One region of the Pseudonocardia sp. ICBG601 genome, then DNA from elsewhere that is predicted to be linked to it. Evidence: riboswitches for the same ligand, from Rfam matches in the RefSeq annotation. Region 1 holds a riboswitch; each other region holds the start of a gene.
What was found. Region 1 has a riboswitch for S-adenosylmethionine ahead of thrC (threonine synthase). Riboswitches for the same ligand answer to the same signal wherever they lie in the genome.

Region 2: another riboswitch for S-adenosylmethionine. It lies ahead of KPL57_RS73000 (putative leader peptide); the one in region 1 lies ahead of thrC (threonine synthase).
Region 3: another riboswitch for S-adenosylmethionine. It lies ahead of KPL57_RS52830 (GNAT family N-acetyltransferase); the one in region 1 lies ahead of thrC (threonine synthase).

The regions. Positions count from the first base shown of each region.
Region 1 covers NZ_JAHLJA010000039.1:10,508-14,963, reverse strand. The annotation lists partial or broken gene KPL57_RS72130 (ComEC/Rec2 family competence protein) at 1-1,231, shown strand, start outside; gene thrC (threonine synthase) at 1,472-2,740, opposite strand; SAM riboswitch class I at 2,747-2,900, opposite strand; partial or broken gene holA (DNA polymerase III subunit delta) at 3,041-4,010, shown strand; gene rpsT (30S ribosomal protein S20) at 4,125-4,388, opposite strand.
Region 2 covers NZ_JAHLJA010000152.1:488,556-493,011, reverse strand. The annotation lists gene KPL57_RS52660 (ABC transporter permease) at 1-292, opposite strand, end outside; gene KPL57_RS52655 (ABC transporter ATP-binding protein) at 282-1,082, opposite strand; gene KPL57_RS52650 (ABC transporter substrate-binding protein) at 1,111-2,205, opposite strand; SAM riboswitch class I at 2,776-2,871, shown strand; gene KPL57_RS73000 (putative leader peptide) at 2,877-2,975, shown strand; gene KPL57_RS52645 (LLM class flavin-dependent oxidoreductase) at 3,115-4,386, shown strand; gene KPL57_RS52640 (NtaA/DmoA family FMN-dependent monooxygenase) at 4,383-4,456, shown strand, end outside.
Region 3 covers NZ_JAHLJA010000152.1:528,915-533,370, reverse strand. The annotation lists gene KPL57_RS52845 (ABC transporter permease) at 1-76, shown strand, start outside; gene KPL57_RS52840 (ABC transporter substrate-binding protein) at 73-1,113, shown strand; gene KPL57_RS52835 (ABC transporter ATP-binding protein) at 1,094-1,915, shown strand; SAM riboswitch class I at 2,027-2,134, shown strand; gene KPL57_RS52830 (GNAT family N-acetyltransferase) at 2,346-2,819, shown strand; gene KPL57_RS52825 (LysR substrate-binding domain-containing protein) at 2,831-3,706, opposite strand; gene KPL57_RS68130 (hypothetical protein) at 3,803-3,934, shown strand; gene KPL57_RS52820 (alpha/beta hydrolase) at 4,042-4,456, shown strand, end outside.

The DNA.
Region 1 (4,456 bases):
GCTGCGTGCGGCGGTGATGGGCGGGGTCGTGCTCATCGCGTTCGCCGCCGGCCGGGCGCGGTCCGCGGTGCCCGCGCTGGCGGTGGCCGTGCTCGGCCTGCTGCTGGCCGTCCCCGCCCTGGCCGTCGACGCGGGTTTCGTGCTGTCCGTCGTCGCCACCGGTGCGCTGGTGCTGCTCGGGCCGGGGTGGACGGCGGCGCTGCGACGGCGCGGGCTGCCGTCCGGGCCGGCCGAGGCGTTGGTCGTCCCGGTCGCCGCGGCGCTGGCCACCGCGCCGGTGATCGCCGGGCTCAACGGGGGAGTCGGGCTGGTCACCGTGGTGGCGAACCTGCTCGCGGCGCCCGCGGTCGCCCCCGCGACGGTGCTGGGCGTGCTCGGTGCGGTGCTGTCCGCGGTGAGCCCGGCCGCTGCGTGGTGCTGCGCCTGGCTGGCGGGGCCGTTCGTGTGGTGGCTGGTCGTGGTCGGGGACCGGGCCGCCGCGGTGCCCGGCGCCACCGTGCCGTGGCCCGCGGGCGCGGGTGGCGCGCTGCTGCTCACCGGGGTGCTCGTCGTGCTGCTGGCGATGGGCCGGGTGCCGCGGCTGCGGGCGCTGTTGCTGGCGCTGCTGGTCGGGCTCCTCGTCGTCCTCGTCCCGACCCGGTTCGCCCCGCCCGGCTGGCCGCCCACCGGGTGGCGGATGGTGGCCTGCGACGTGGGTCAGGGCGACGCGCTCGTCCTCGCCACCGGCACCCCGGGGCACGCCGTCCTGGTCGACACCGGGCCGACCGACGACGCCGTCGACACCTGCCTGGACCGGCTCGGGGTCCGGGTCCTGGAGCTCGTGGTGATCACCCACTTCCACGCCGACCACGACGGCGGCCTCGCCGGCGCGCTGCGCGGTCGGGCCGCGGGCGGGATCGCCGTCGGGCCGGTGCGGGAACCGGCGTCGGGGCTGCGCGAGATCACCCGGCACGCCGAGCGGGCCGGGGCTCCCGTGGTGGGGCTCGTGCGCGGGATGGAGCTGGGGTGGCCGGAGCTGCGCCTGCAGGTCCTCGGCCCGGTCCACCCGCCCCTGACGGTCGACGGCGACGACGGGACGGCGGTGAACGACATCTCGCTGCTGCTGCGCGCCACCACCCCGGCCGCGACGATCCTGCTGACCGGCGACGCCGAACTGGCCGCCCAGGACGATCTGCTCCACTCCGGGGCCGACCTGCGGGCCGACGTCCTGAAGATGCCCCACCACGGGTCCCGCAAGGTGGTCCCGGACCTGCTCACCGCCGCCGCGCCGCGTGCGGCGGTGATCAGCGTCGGCAACGGCAACAGCTACCGGCACCCCAACCCGGAGCTGGTGGACCGGCTGGCCGGGGCGGGCATCGTGGTCGCACGCACCGACCGGTCCGGTGACCTGGCCCTGACCGGCGACGACCCGGCCGGGCTGACGGTGGTCGCGCGTGGCGACCCCCGTCCGGCTCCCGGCCGTCGGGGCCGGTCAGCCCCGGTTCGCCAGCGCCTCGCGGACCGCGGAGGACGTCGACGGCACGGTCGCCGTCGGGCCGACCTCGCCGGAGACGGCGTCGAGGGTCTTGAGCCCGTCACCGGTGATCATCAGGACGGTCTCGGCGTCGGGGTCGAGCGCCCCGGCCTCGAGCAGCTTCTTGGTGGTCGCGATGGTGACCCCGCCCGCGGTCTCGGCGAACACGCCCTCGGTACGGGCCAGGAGCCGGATGCCGGCGACGACCTCCTCGTCGGACACGTGCCCGACCGAGCCGCCGGTGCGGCGCACCGAGTCGAGGACGTACGGACCGTCGGCCGGGTTGCCGATCGCCAGCGAGCGCGCGATGGTGTCCGGCTTCTGCGGCTGGATCACGTCGTGACCGGCCTCGAAGGCCCGCGCGACCGGCGAGCAGCCGGTGGCCTGGGCGCCGAACACGGTGTAGGGGGTGGGCTCGACCAGACCCAGGGTGCCGAGCTCGGTGAACCCCTTGTCGATCTTGGTGAGCTGGGAGCCGGATGCGACCGGGACGACCACCTGCTGCGGGAGCCGCCAGCCGAGCTGCTCGGCGACCTCGTAGCCCAGGGTCTTCGAGCCCTCGGCGTAGTACGGGCGGACGTTGACGTTCACGAACGCCCAGTCCTCGTGCTCGGCGGCCAGCTCGGTGGCGAGCCGGTTGACATCGTCGTAGTTGCCGTCGACGGCGAGCAGGGTGCCGCCGTAGACGGCGGTGGTGACGATCTTCGCCTGCTCCAGCGAGGACGGGACCAGCACGACCGAGTCCCAGCCGGCACGGGCGGCCGCGGCGGCCACGGCGTTGGCGAGGTTGCCCGTGGAGGGGCAGCACAGCACCGAGAAGCCGAGCTCACGGGCGGCGGCGAGCGCGACGGCGACGACGCGGTCCTTGAACGAGTGCGTCGGGTTGCCCGTGTCGTCCTTGATCCAGATCTTGCGGACGCCGAGGGCGCGGGCCAGGTTGTCGGCCTCGATCAGCCGGGTCAGGCCGGGCTCGGTGTTCGCGTGCTGCTCGACGGTCGAGGGGACCGGCAGCAGGTCCTTGTAGCGCCAGATCGACTTCGGGCCGACCTCGATGGAGGCGCGGGTGACCGTCGGGAAGTCGTAGGCCACCTCGAGGGGGCCGAAACAGCGCGGACACGCGAACTCCGCGGCGAGCGGGGTCTCGTGGCGGCACTCGCGGCACGCGAGCGCGCGCGCGGAGCCCAGGTCGTAGGCAGAGGTGGTTTCGGGCGCAGCAGTGAGAGTCACGAGATCTCCTCATCTGTCCCGCCGGAGGTGGCGGGCCGGAATTGGCACCGTGTTCGTCGACGTCCTCGCCGCGCGGAACGCGCAGGTCTGGGCGGATCGTCGTGCGACGCCGGTTGCCGGGGCTTCAACGGGCCGTTCCCTCTGCCCCTCTGGATGAGCCATATGCGGTTGTGGTGCTCCGGACGCCGAGCGCCGGAATCGACGACGACGGTACGCGAACCGGGCACCGCACCGCCAGACGAGGTCGTCGTGCCGGGACGCGGCTCACCCGTTGTCGGGGGTGTGGGCCACCATGGGGGTGTGAGCAGCACGAGCGAACCGGGCCCGCTGCAGCTGGTCGTCGGGGACGAGGAGTTCCTGGCCGAGCGGGCGGTGTCCGACCTGGTCCGGCGCGCCCGGCAGCGCGATCCGGAGACCGAGCTGCGCCGCTTCCGCACCTCCGAGGTGGCACCCGGCGAGCTCGCCGGGCACCTCAGCCCCTCGCTCTTCGCGGAGGGCAGGGTGATCGTGCTCACCCATGGCCAGGATGCGAACAAGGACATGACCGCCGCCCTCGCCGACTACGTGAAGGACCCGGCCGACGGGATCGTGCTGGTGGTCCAACACGCCGGGGGGGCGAAGGGCAAGGCGGTCCTGGACCTGATGCGCAAGGCCGGGGCGCACACCGTCACCTGCAACCGCATCACCCGCGCCGACGAGCGGTCGGACTTCGTGCGCGACGAGGTGCGCCGCCACGGCGGCACCATCACCCCCGGTGCGCTCGCGGTACTGGTCGAGGCGGTCGGGTCGGACCTGCGGGAGCTGGCGGCCGCGGCCGGACAGCTCGTCGCGGACACCGGCGGTGCCGTGGACGAGGCCGGGGTGCGGCGCTACCACCGCGGCCGGGCCGAGTCCTCCGGCTTCGCGGTGGCCGACGCGGCGGTCGCGGGGGACCGGCGGGCGGCGATGGAGGCGCTGCGGTGGGCGCTGGTGCTCGGTGTCCCGCACGTCCTGATCGCCGACGCGCTCGCGGACTCGGTGCGCACCCTGGCCAAGGTCGGCTCGGCCGGGCGGGGCGACCCGAACCGGCTGGCCAGTGAGCTGGGCATGCCTCCGTGGAAGATCCGCAAGGCGCAGCAGACGGTCCGGCAGTGGCGTCCGGAGCAGCTCGCCGTCGCCATCGCGGCGGACCGCCCGGGTGAACGCCGACGTCAAGGGGGCCGCCGCGGACGCGGGGTACGCGTTGGAGCGGGCCGTGCTGGCGGTCGTGTCCGCCCGCACCCCGCGCTGAGCCCCGCGCCCGCAGCACGCGCACGGGCTCCGGCCCGGGGGCACGACAGGTCCGGAAACACGACGACGGCGCCGCCCCGATGGGGCGGCGCCGTCGTGGGGGAACTGGGGTGGCTCAGGCCTGGACGTCGTTGAGACGCTTGGCCAGGGCCGACTTGCGGTTCGCCGCCTGGTTCTTGTGGATGACGCCCTTGCCGGCCGCCTTGTCGAGGGCCTTGGCCGCCTTGCGCTGCAGCTCCACGACGTTGTCGGCGCCGGAGTCGGCGGCCTCGCGGAAGTGGCGGATCGCGGTCTTGACCGACGACTTCACCGACTTGTTGCGCTGCCGGCGCTTCTCGTTGGTCTTGACACGCTTGATCTGCGACTTGATGTTGGCCACGTCTGCCTCTGGTCTTCCTGCCTGCTGGTCGGCTGGTCTTGTGTACGTCCGGGTCCGCTCCGGCGGCA
Region 2 (4,456 bases), on a different contig from region 1:
TCCACAGGATCGACCAGATCTCGCCGCTGACGACGGTCTCGCCGAACGCCTCGGCCACCGCGCCCGGGGCGGGCAGCCGGTACTCGGGCGTGACCGCCGAGGCCCAGACGATCTGCCAGACCACCACGATCGCCACGAGCGCGACGATCGGCGGCAGCCAGGTCCGCAGGAACCGCTGCCACCACGGCGTCGTCCGCTCGACGGGGGTGTCGAGCGCGTCGAGCCCGGCGACGGCGGCCGCGGAGTCGCGGTCGTCGTCGACGACGGTCATCGAGGACTCCTCACGCGGCATGGCTGGTGATCACCGCCCGCAGCCGTCCGGTGATGTCGTCGTGCAGCTCGGCCTGCGCCTCGGCGTCGTGACCGCCGGCGGGCACCGTCCACTCGCGGACGACGGTCCCCGGCCGCGACGACAGCAGCACGACCCGCTCGGCCAGCCGGACGGCCTCGCGGACGTCGTGGGTGACGAACACGATCGTCGTCCCGGTGGCCCGCCAGACCCGCAGCAGCTCGCCCTGCAGGACGTCGCGGGTGATGGCGTCGAGCGCGGCGAACGGCTCGTCCATCAGCAGGAGCCCCCCGGCGCCGTGGGTGTCGCCGAGGCCGGTGGCCGCGGCCAGGGCGCGGGCCAGCGACACGCGCTGGCGCATGCCGCCGGACAGCTCGTGCGGACGCTTGTCGCCCAGGCCCTCCAGCCGTACCAGGGTGAGCAGCTCCTCGGCCCGCTCACGCCGGGCCGACCGGCCGTGCCCGGCGAGCTTGAGCGGCAGCTCGACGTTGCGCAGCGCGGTCAGCCACGGCATGAGCGCGGCCTCCTGGAACATGAACGACGGCCGCGCCGACCCGACCCGGACCGCGCCCGCGGTGGGCTCGTCGAGCCCGGCGAGCAGGTTCAGCAGCGTCGACTTGCCGCAGCCGGACGCGCCGAGCACGCAGAGGAACTCGCCGTCGCCGACCCGCAGGTCGATCCCGTTGAGCGCGGTCACGGCCCCGGTGCCGGTGCCGAAGGTCTTGGCGACCCCGGACAGCTCCACGGCGGTGCCGCGGGTCCTCGGGCGCCGGGTGGTCAGGTCGACGGTCATCGGTGGTTCCCCTCGTCGATCGGAAAGGTCAGTTCGCGGCGGCGAGACCGGCCGGGTCCACGGCGGTCTCCCCGGAGCTGGTCCGGACCGCGTCGACCGCAGCCGGGTCGAGGAAGCCGGTCAGGTTCGCCTCGCTCTTCGCGATGCCCGCCGTGACCGAGTCCTTGGCCAGCTGCGGGAAGGTCGAGGCGAGCGGGTCGGAGTCGAAGGACAGCTCGGTGAAGGCGCGGTCGAGGATGTTCGCCGCCAGCGGCTTGCCGGTGATCTCGCCGATCGCCTCGTTGGAGACGGTCTTCGCCTCGGCGGGGTTGTCGCGGATGAGCGCGATGGCCTTCTGCTCGCCCCGCAGGATCGCCTCGACGGTCTGCGGGTGCTGCTGGAGGAACTCGGTCCGGACGATGACGACGGTCGTCGGGAACTTCCCGCCGGGCCACAGGGACTTCTCGTCGACCAGGACCTTCGCCCCGGCGTCGACCAGGCGCGAGCTCCACGGCTCGGGCAGCCAGCCGCCGGCGACCTTGCCCTGCTTGAACAGGTCGAGGGTCTGCGGGTTCTCGATGTTCTGCACGGTCACCGCGGCCGGGCCCTGCCCGATCGGGAGCTTGTTCTCCGACAGCCAGGTCTTCAGCGCGATGTCCTGGGTGTTGCCCAGCTGCGGCGTCGCGATGATCTTGCCCTTGAGCTGCTCGGGGGAGGTGATGTCCGGGCTGGTCACCAGCTGGGCGCCGGCCGAGGTGGATCCCGCGACGAGGCGCACGGCCTCGCCGTTCGACTTGGTGAAGGCGTTGATCGCCGGGCCGGAACCGATGAACGCGACGTCGATCGAGCCGCCGAGCAGGGCGTTGACCTGGTCCGGGCCGGCGTTGAACGTCTGGGTGGTGAGCTTCGTGTTCCCCAGCTCGGCGGCGAACAGGCCCTGCTTCACCCCGACCAGCGCGGGGGCGTGGGTGATGTTCGGGAAGTAGCCGAGGCGGACCTCGGTCGCGGGGGAGGTGGCTCCCGCGGCGGTGGTGCTCTCGTCGGCGCGGGAGCAGCCGGCCAGCAGCCCGAGCGCGGTGAGCAGCGCGAGCAGGACGGCGGCGGTGCGCGCCCGGGATCCGGGACGCAGGACGTGCGGGGACATCGCGGGACGGGGTCCTTCCGTGGGGGCGGCGGGCGGTCGGGACGACCGCTGCGCGCCGGGGCCGGCCGGCCCTGGGAGGGCGTGCCGGGGTACGGGACGGGTGGCGGGCCGGAGTGGTGTCCGGCGGGCGGTTCCCGGTCCGGCGGGTGCCTCGCACGCCGGGGGCGTGGCGTTACGGCCCGCGGGACGGGAGACCGGTCAGCGACAGAGTTCGCTGTAGGCGGGCGCGCGCCGGCTCGGCCAGAACGGCTCGAGGCCGGTAGGGCGCAGGGGCACAGCGCGCCACGCCGTGCGCGCCTGCCGCTGGGGGACGGGGGCCGTCGCGTCCCCCACGAGCCGTGCGGGGCGCGAGGGCCGCCGCTGGCTCATCGTCACCCGACCAGGGTGCGCGGTGGTCACCTCTCCGGACAACCCGGCGTCCACCAACCAGGAACACGGTCAGCGTGTCCGGACATCTTCCCTGGCATCCGGGTGGCGGTTCCGCAGGTCGGGAGACTTGCTGCGGCGCAGGTCACTCGACTGTGATGCGGGTTGACACCGTCGGGCACCGGAAACCTACAGTCGGGTCGCACACCATCCGGAGCGGCCGAGAGACCCGGCTCGACGACGCCGCAGCAACCCCCCGCAGCACGCGGGAGCGGGTGCTCCAGCCGGGTTCGATGGAGGAACCCATGCGCACGGTCGCCGAGCAGGTGCGTGCCGCGCACCATCCCCGGTACCGCCGCCACGTCGACCTGATGCGGGTCGCGGGCGCCACCTGTCGGGCCTGACCGGCGTCCCGCAGGGCGCCCCGCCCACCCCGTCCCGGCCGTCCACGACGGCCACCCGTCCCGGCCGCCGCGTCCCGCGGGCCGCCCCGACGTCCTTGTCGTCCCGTCGTGCCCCCGTGCGACGAGAAAGCGATGCCGTATGTCCACATCGGACACCACCACCGGCGACGGCCCTCTGCACCTGGCCGTCGCGCTCGAGGGTGCCGGCTGGCACCCCGCCGCCTGGCGCGAGCCCGGCGCCCGCCCCGGCGAGCTGTTCACCGCCCGCTACTGGACCGACCTGGCCCGCACCGCCGAGCGCGGGCTGCTGGACCTGCTCACGATCGAGGACGCACTCGGGCTGCAGTCCGGGGACCACCTGAGCGGCGCCGACCGGCGCACCGACCGGGTGCAGGGCCGGCTCGACGCCTCCCTCGTCGCCGCCTTCCTCGCGCCGCTGACCTCACGGATCGGGCTGGTCCCGACCGTCACCACCACCCACACCGAGCCGTTCCACGTCGCGTCGGCGCTGTCCACCCTCGACCACGACAGCCGCGGCCGCGCCGGCTGGCGGGTGCAGACCTCGGTGCGCGCCGACGAGGCCGCCCACTTCGGCCGCCGCACCGTCCCCGGCCTGCGCCGCGCCGACCTCGACACCCCGGCCGCCCGTGAGCTCGTCGCCGAGCTGTTCGGCGAGGCCGCCGACGCCGTCGAGGTGGTGCGCAGGCTCTGGGACTCCTGGGAGGACGACGCCGAGATCCGCGACGCCCTGACCGGGCGCTTCGTCGACCGGGACAAGCTGCACCGGGTCGACTTCGCCGGGGAGCACTTCGGCGTCGCCGGGCCGTCGATCGTGCCGCGCCCGCCGCAGGGCCAGCCGCTGGTCGTCTCGCTGGCCCACGGCTACGCCCCGGCGCTGCTCGCCGCCCGGGTCGGCGACGTCGTGTTCACCACCCCGCACGACGCCGACGACGCCGCCCGCATCGTCGCCCAGGTCCGGGCCGCCGAGGCCGCCGTGGGCCGCACCGCACCGCCGCTGCGGATCCTCGGCGACGTCGTCGTGGTCCTCGAGGCGACCGAGCGCGCCGCTCGCGACCGGCTCGCCCGCCTCGACGCCCTCGACCCGCTCTCCTCCGACGCCGCCGTCCTCGCCACCACCCCGGCCGGGCTCGCCGACACCCTGCTGTCCTGGCGCCGTGCCGGCCTCGACGGCTACCGCCTGCGCCCGGCCGTCCTCCCGACCGACCTCGACGCGGTCGTCGACGGCCTGGTGCCCGAGCTCCAGGCCCGCGGCGCCTTCCGCACCACCTACGGCGAGACCACCCTGCGCGCGCGCTTCGGCCTGACCCGCCCGGTCAGCCGCTACGCCCCGGGCGCCCGGGTCGACGCCGTGACCGCGTTCAACCCCGCACTCTCCGGAGCGACCGCATGACCAGGACCGGCAGGAAGCAGATCGTGCTCGGCGCCTACTTCCCGGGCGTCAACCACGACACCGTCTGGAG
Region 3 (4,456 bases), on a different contig from region 1:
CATCTCCGGCCTGGTGATCGACGCGCTGCTGCGCGCCGTCGAGCGCCGCACCGTTCCGTGGAGGGGACGAGCATGACCATCCGCACCCGACTGACCTCGCTGTTCGTGGGCCTGCTGGCACTGACCGTCCTCGCGGGCTGCGCCGTCGGTCCCGCCGGGCAGGACTCCGGCAAGCCGACGATCCGGATCGCCTACCAGAGCTTCCCCAGCGGTGACCTGGTCGCCAAGCACAACCGGTGGCTGGAGGACGCGCTGCCGGACTGGAACGTGCAGTGGACGAAGTTCGACTCCGGCGCCGACATCAACACCGCGTTCGTCGCCGGTGAGCTCGACTTCGGCGCGATCGGGTCGAGCCCGGTCGCCCGCGGCCTGTCCGCCCCGCTGAACATCCCCTACCAGGTCGCGTTCGTGCTCGACGTCGCCGGCGACAACGAGGCGCTCGTCGCCCGCAACGCCACCGGCGTGACCGACGTGGCCGGGCTGCGCGGCAAGCGGATCGCCACCGCGTTCGCCTCGACCTCGCACTACAGCCTGCTCGCCGCCCTGGAGCGGGCCGGCCTCGCGCCCGCCGACGTGCAGCTGGTCGACCTGCAGCCGCAGGCCGCGCTGGCCGCGTGGGAGCGGGGCGACGTCGACGCCGTCTACACCTGGCTGCCGACCCTCGACGAGCTGCGCAAGACCGGTCGGACGCTGGTGACCAGCCGCGAGCTGGCCACCGCGGGCAAGCCGACCCTCGACCTGGGCGTGGTGTCGACGCCGTTCGCGCAGCAGCACCCCGAGGTCGTCGATGCCTGGCGCAAGGTGGAGGCCCGCGCCCTGGAGACCGTGCGCACCGACCCGCGGGCCGCGGCGCAGGCCGTCGCCGCCGAGATCGGCGCCACCCCCGAGGAGGCCGCGGCCCAGCTGAAGCAGGGCGTGTTCCTGTCCCCGCAGCAGCTGACCTCTGCCGAGTGGCTGGGCACCGACGGCGCCCCGGGCAACCTCGCCCAGAACCTGCAGAGCGCCGCGCAGTTCCTCGCCGGGCAGAAGCAGATCCCCGCCGCGCCGGACCTCGCGACCTTCCAGAAGGCGATCTACACGAAGGGGCTCCCGAATGTCCTCGCCGCAGGCTGACACCGACACCGACACCGGTGCGCGGACCGGCGCCGGGACACCCGCGATCGCGGCGGCCGGGCTCGGCCACTCCTACCCGGGCCGCCGGGAACGGGTGCAGGCACTCGGCCCGCTCGACCTGACCGTGCGGCCCGGCGAGTTCCTGGTGCTGGTCGGGGCGTCGGGCTGTGGCAAGTCGACGCTGCTGCGGCTGGTCGCCGGGTTCGAGCGGCCCACCGACGGCACCCTCGCCGTCGCCGGGCGGGCGCCCGAGCCGGGCGTCGGCGCGGGCGTGGTGTTCCAGCAGCCGCGGCTGTTCCCGTGGCGCACCGTCGGCGGCAACGTCGACCTCGCGCTGAAGTACGCCGGCGTCGCGCCGTCCGACCGGGCCGTCGCCCGCGACGGGCTGCTGGAGCGGGTCGGGCTCACCGGCGTCGCGGACCGGCGGATCTGGGAGATCTCCGGCGGCCAGCAGCAGCGGGTCGCCATCGCTCGGGCGCTCGCCGCCGACCGGGACCTGCTGCTGCTCGACGAGCCGTTCGGCGCGCTCGACGCGCTCACCCGCGAACGCCTGCAGGACGACGTGCGCCGGGTCAGCCACGAGACCGGCCGGACGAGCGTGTTCGTCACCCACTCCGCCGACGAGGCGGTGTTCCTCGGCTCCCGCGTCGTGGTGCTCACCGCCCGCCCCGGCCGGATCGCGCTGGACCTGCGGATCGACCTGCCGCGGTCCGGTGTGGACGCCGAGGCGCTGCGCGGCTCCCCGGAGTTCGCCGAGCTGCGGGCCCGGGTCGGGGCCGCGGTGAAGGAGGCCGCCGCCTGATCCCGGCCGCACGTCGTCGACGGGCCGTCCGCCCGCGCTCCCCACGAGCGGACGGCCCGTCCCGGCCCGTGGGGGTTGACACCCGATCGGTACATCGGTTCCAGTTGTCGCAGTCCATCCAGAGCGGTCGAGAGTCCCGGCTCGTCGACGCCGCAGCAACCCGCCCCGTCACCGGGGCAGGGTGCTACCGCCGGGTCCGATGGGAGACCCCGATGGCCCACCGCCACGCGACGCCCCGGCCCGACTCCGGGCAGCGGGCCCGGATCCGGCTGCGCTGGGTCCGGCGCCGCCACGTCGACCTGTGCCGCACCGGCGCCGCGTTCTGTCGCTGACCTCTCCACCCGTGCCCCGCACCGGACCGCCCCCCCCGACGTGGACGGCCGGTCCCCGCCTGCCCGAGGGCAGCGCCCGCACCCGAGAGGTCCCGACCGTGACCGCACCGCATCTCGTCCCGCCCACCGCCTCCGCACTGGAGGTCCGGTGGGTCGAGCACACCGACCCGCTCGTCCGCCCGCTGCCCACCGGGCCCGGCACCCGCCCCGACGGCGACGGCGCGGCCCCCGCCGCCCCGTCGGGGCCGGTGGTGCTGCTGCTCGACGGCGGCGACCCCGTCGCCGGGGGCACGTTCCGCCGGCGGGACTCCGACACCGCCGAGCTGACCCGGATCTGGACCGCCGCGTCGCACCGGCGCCGCGGCCTGGGCCGCCGGGTGCTGGTCGAGCTGGAGGACGCCGTCGCCGCCCGCGGCTACCGCCGCGTCTACCTGACGGCCGGGCCGCGCCGGCCCGAGGTCGGTGACCTGTGCCTGGCCGCCGGGTACACGGCGCTCTACGACCGCGCGCTGCCCGCGGGCCGGGTCCGGCGCCGCCCGTTCGAGAAGTACCTGCACGGCCGGTTCGCGTGACCGACCGGTCCTCAGCCGGCCGGGGGCGGATGGTCCCCGGCCGGCGAGAGCACCGCGGCCAGCGCGGCCGCGGCGGTCTCGACCAGGCGGGGGTCGGCGCCCGCCCGGGCCCGCAGGTGCAGCGGCTCGGACGGGGCTCCCGGCAGATCCGCGCACGGCTCGAGCCCCTCGGGTGCGTCGCCGAGCCCGGCGACGAGCGCGACGCCGAGCCCGCCGCGCACCGCGTTGAGCACGCCGGCCAGGTAGGCGGCCTCCCCGACGACGGTCGCGGCCATCCCGGCGGCCGACAGCGTCTGCAGGGCGCGGCGACGGATGGTGCACGGCGAGTCGATCACGACCAGTGGGACGGGGCCGTCCGCGGGGCGCCGCCAGCCCGGCGCCGCGTACCAGGTCAGCGGGATCGCCCCGGCGGCGACACCGGGCCCGTCGACCACGTCGCCGATGTACATCGCGAGGTCCAGCGTCCCGCGGTCCACGGCGTCGTTGAGCCGGCTGGAGCGGTCCAGCCGGAAACGCACCGCGGTCCCCGGGAACACGTCCTGCAGCCGCTCCATGACACGGGGCAGCAGCTCGTCCGCGGCGTGCTCGGTGGAGCCCAGCACCAGCGACTCACGGGTGTCGCCGACACCGAGGCGGCGCAGCGCGTCGTCGTGGGCGGCCAGGATCCGGCGGGCCTCGCCGAGCAGCGCCTCGCCCTCCGCGGTGAACCGGCTGACCCGGCCGTCCTTGCGGACCAGCGGGCGGCCGACGGCCTTCTCCAGGCGCCGCACGTGCTGGCTGACCGCGGACTGCGACAGCATCAGGGCCTGCGCCGCGCGGTGGAACCCGCCCTGGTCGGCGACGGCGACGATGCTCCGCAGCGCGGTGATGTCGAGGACGGCGGGCACGGGCCCGAGGCTACCGAGAACGATCGCGGATCGCGATCGGTTGTGATGCGCTTTCGTCGTTGGACCGGGCGCCCGCGACCGTCTCTGATGGTGGGCATGACCCGCCCGCGCCCCGTGACCCCCGGCCGGCACGTGCCGGCCGCCGTCGCGCGCCGGGCGGCCGGGCTCACGCGTCGCCGGGTCGTCGACCACGGCACGGTCTGCTCCGCGGCCTGTCCGGCCCGCTGAACCACGGGTCCACCGCGGCCCGTACCCGTGCGGCTCCGTCCGCCCTCCGCCGGTTCCCGCGCCGAGCGGCGCATCCCGGCGTCCCCCGAGAAAGAGATGAGTTCCCCATGACTGCAGTCGGCACGACCCCGGTCCTCGCCTCCTGGACCGAGCCCGAGGGCATCCGCCCGCGCGGCACCGTCGTCGTCGTCCCGGGCCGCGGCGAGCACGCCACGGTCTACGAGCGGTTCGGCAGGCGGATCGCCGCCGACGGCTACCGCGTGTGGGCCGTCAGCGACCCCACCGTCGACGCCGCCCGCGCCGCCGGGCAGATCCGTTCGCTACTCGACCGCACCCCGTCCGAGGAGCCGGGCGAGGCCGGGCCGCCACCGCGAGTGCTGGTGGGCTCCGACACCGGTGCGCTGTTCGCGGCCGGGCTGGTCGCCGACGGCGGCGCGGGCATCGACGGACTGGTGCTGGCCGGGCTCCCCCTGCGCGCCGCGCCCGGCGCACCGGACTGGGCCGAGGAGCTCGCACTGCGCA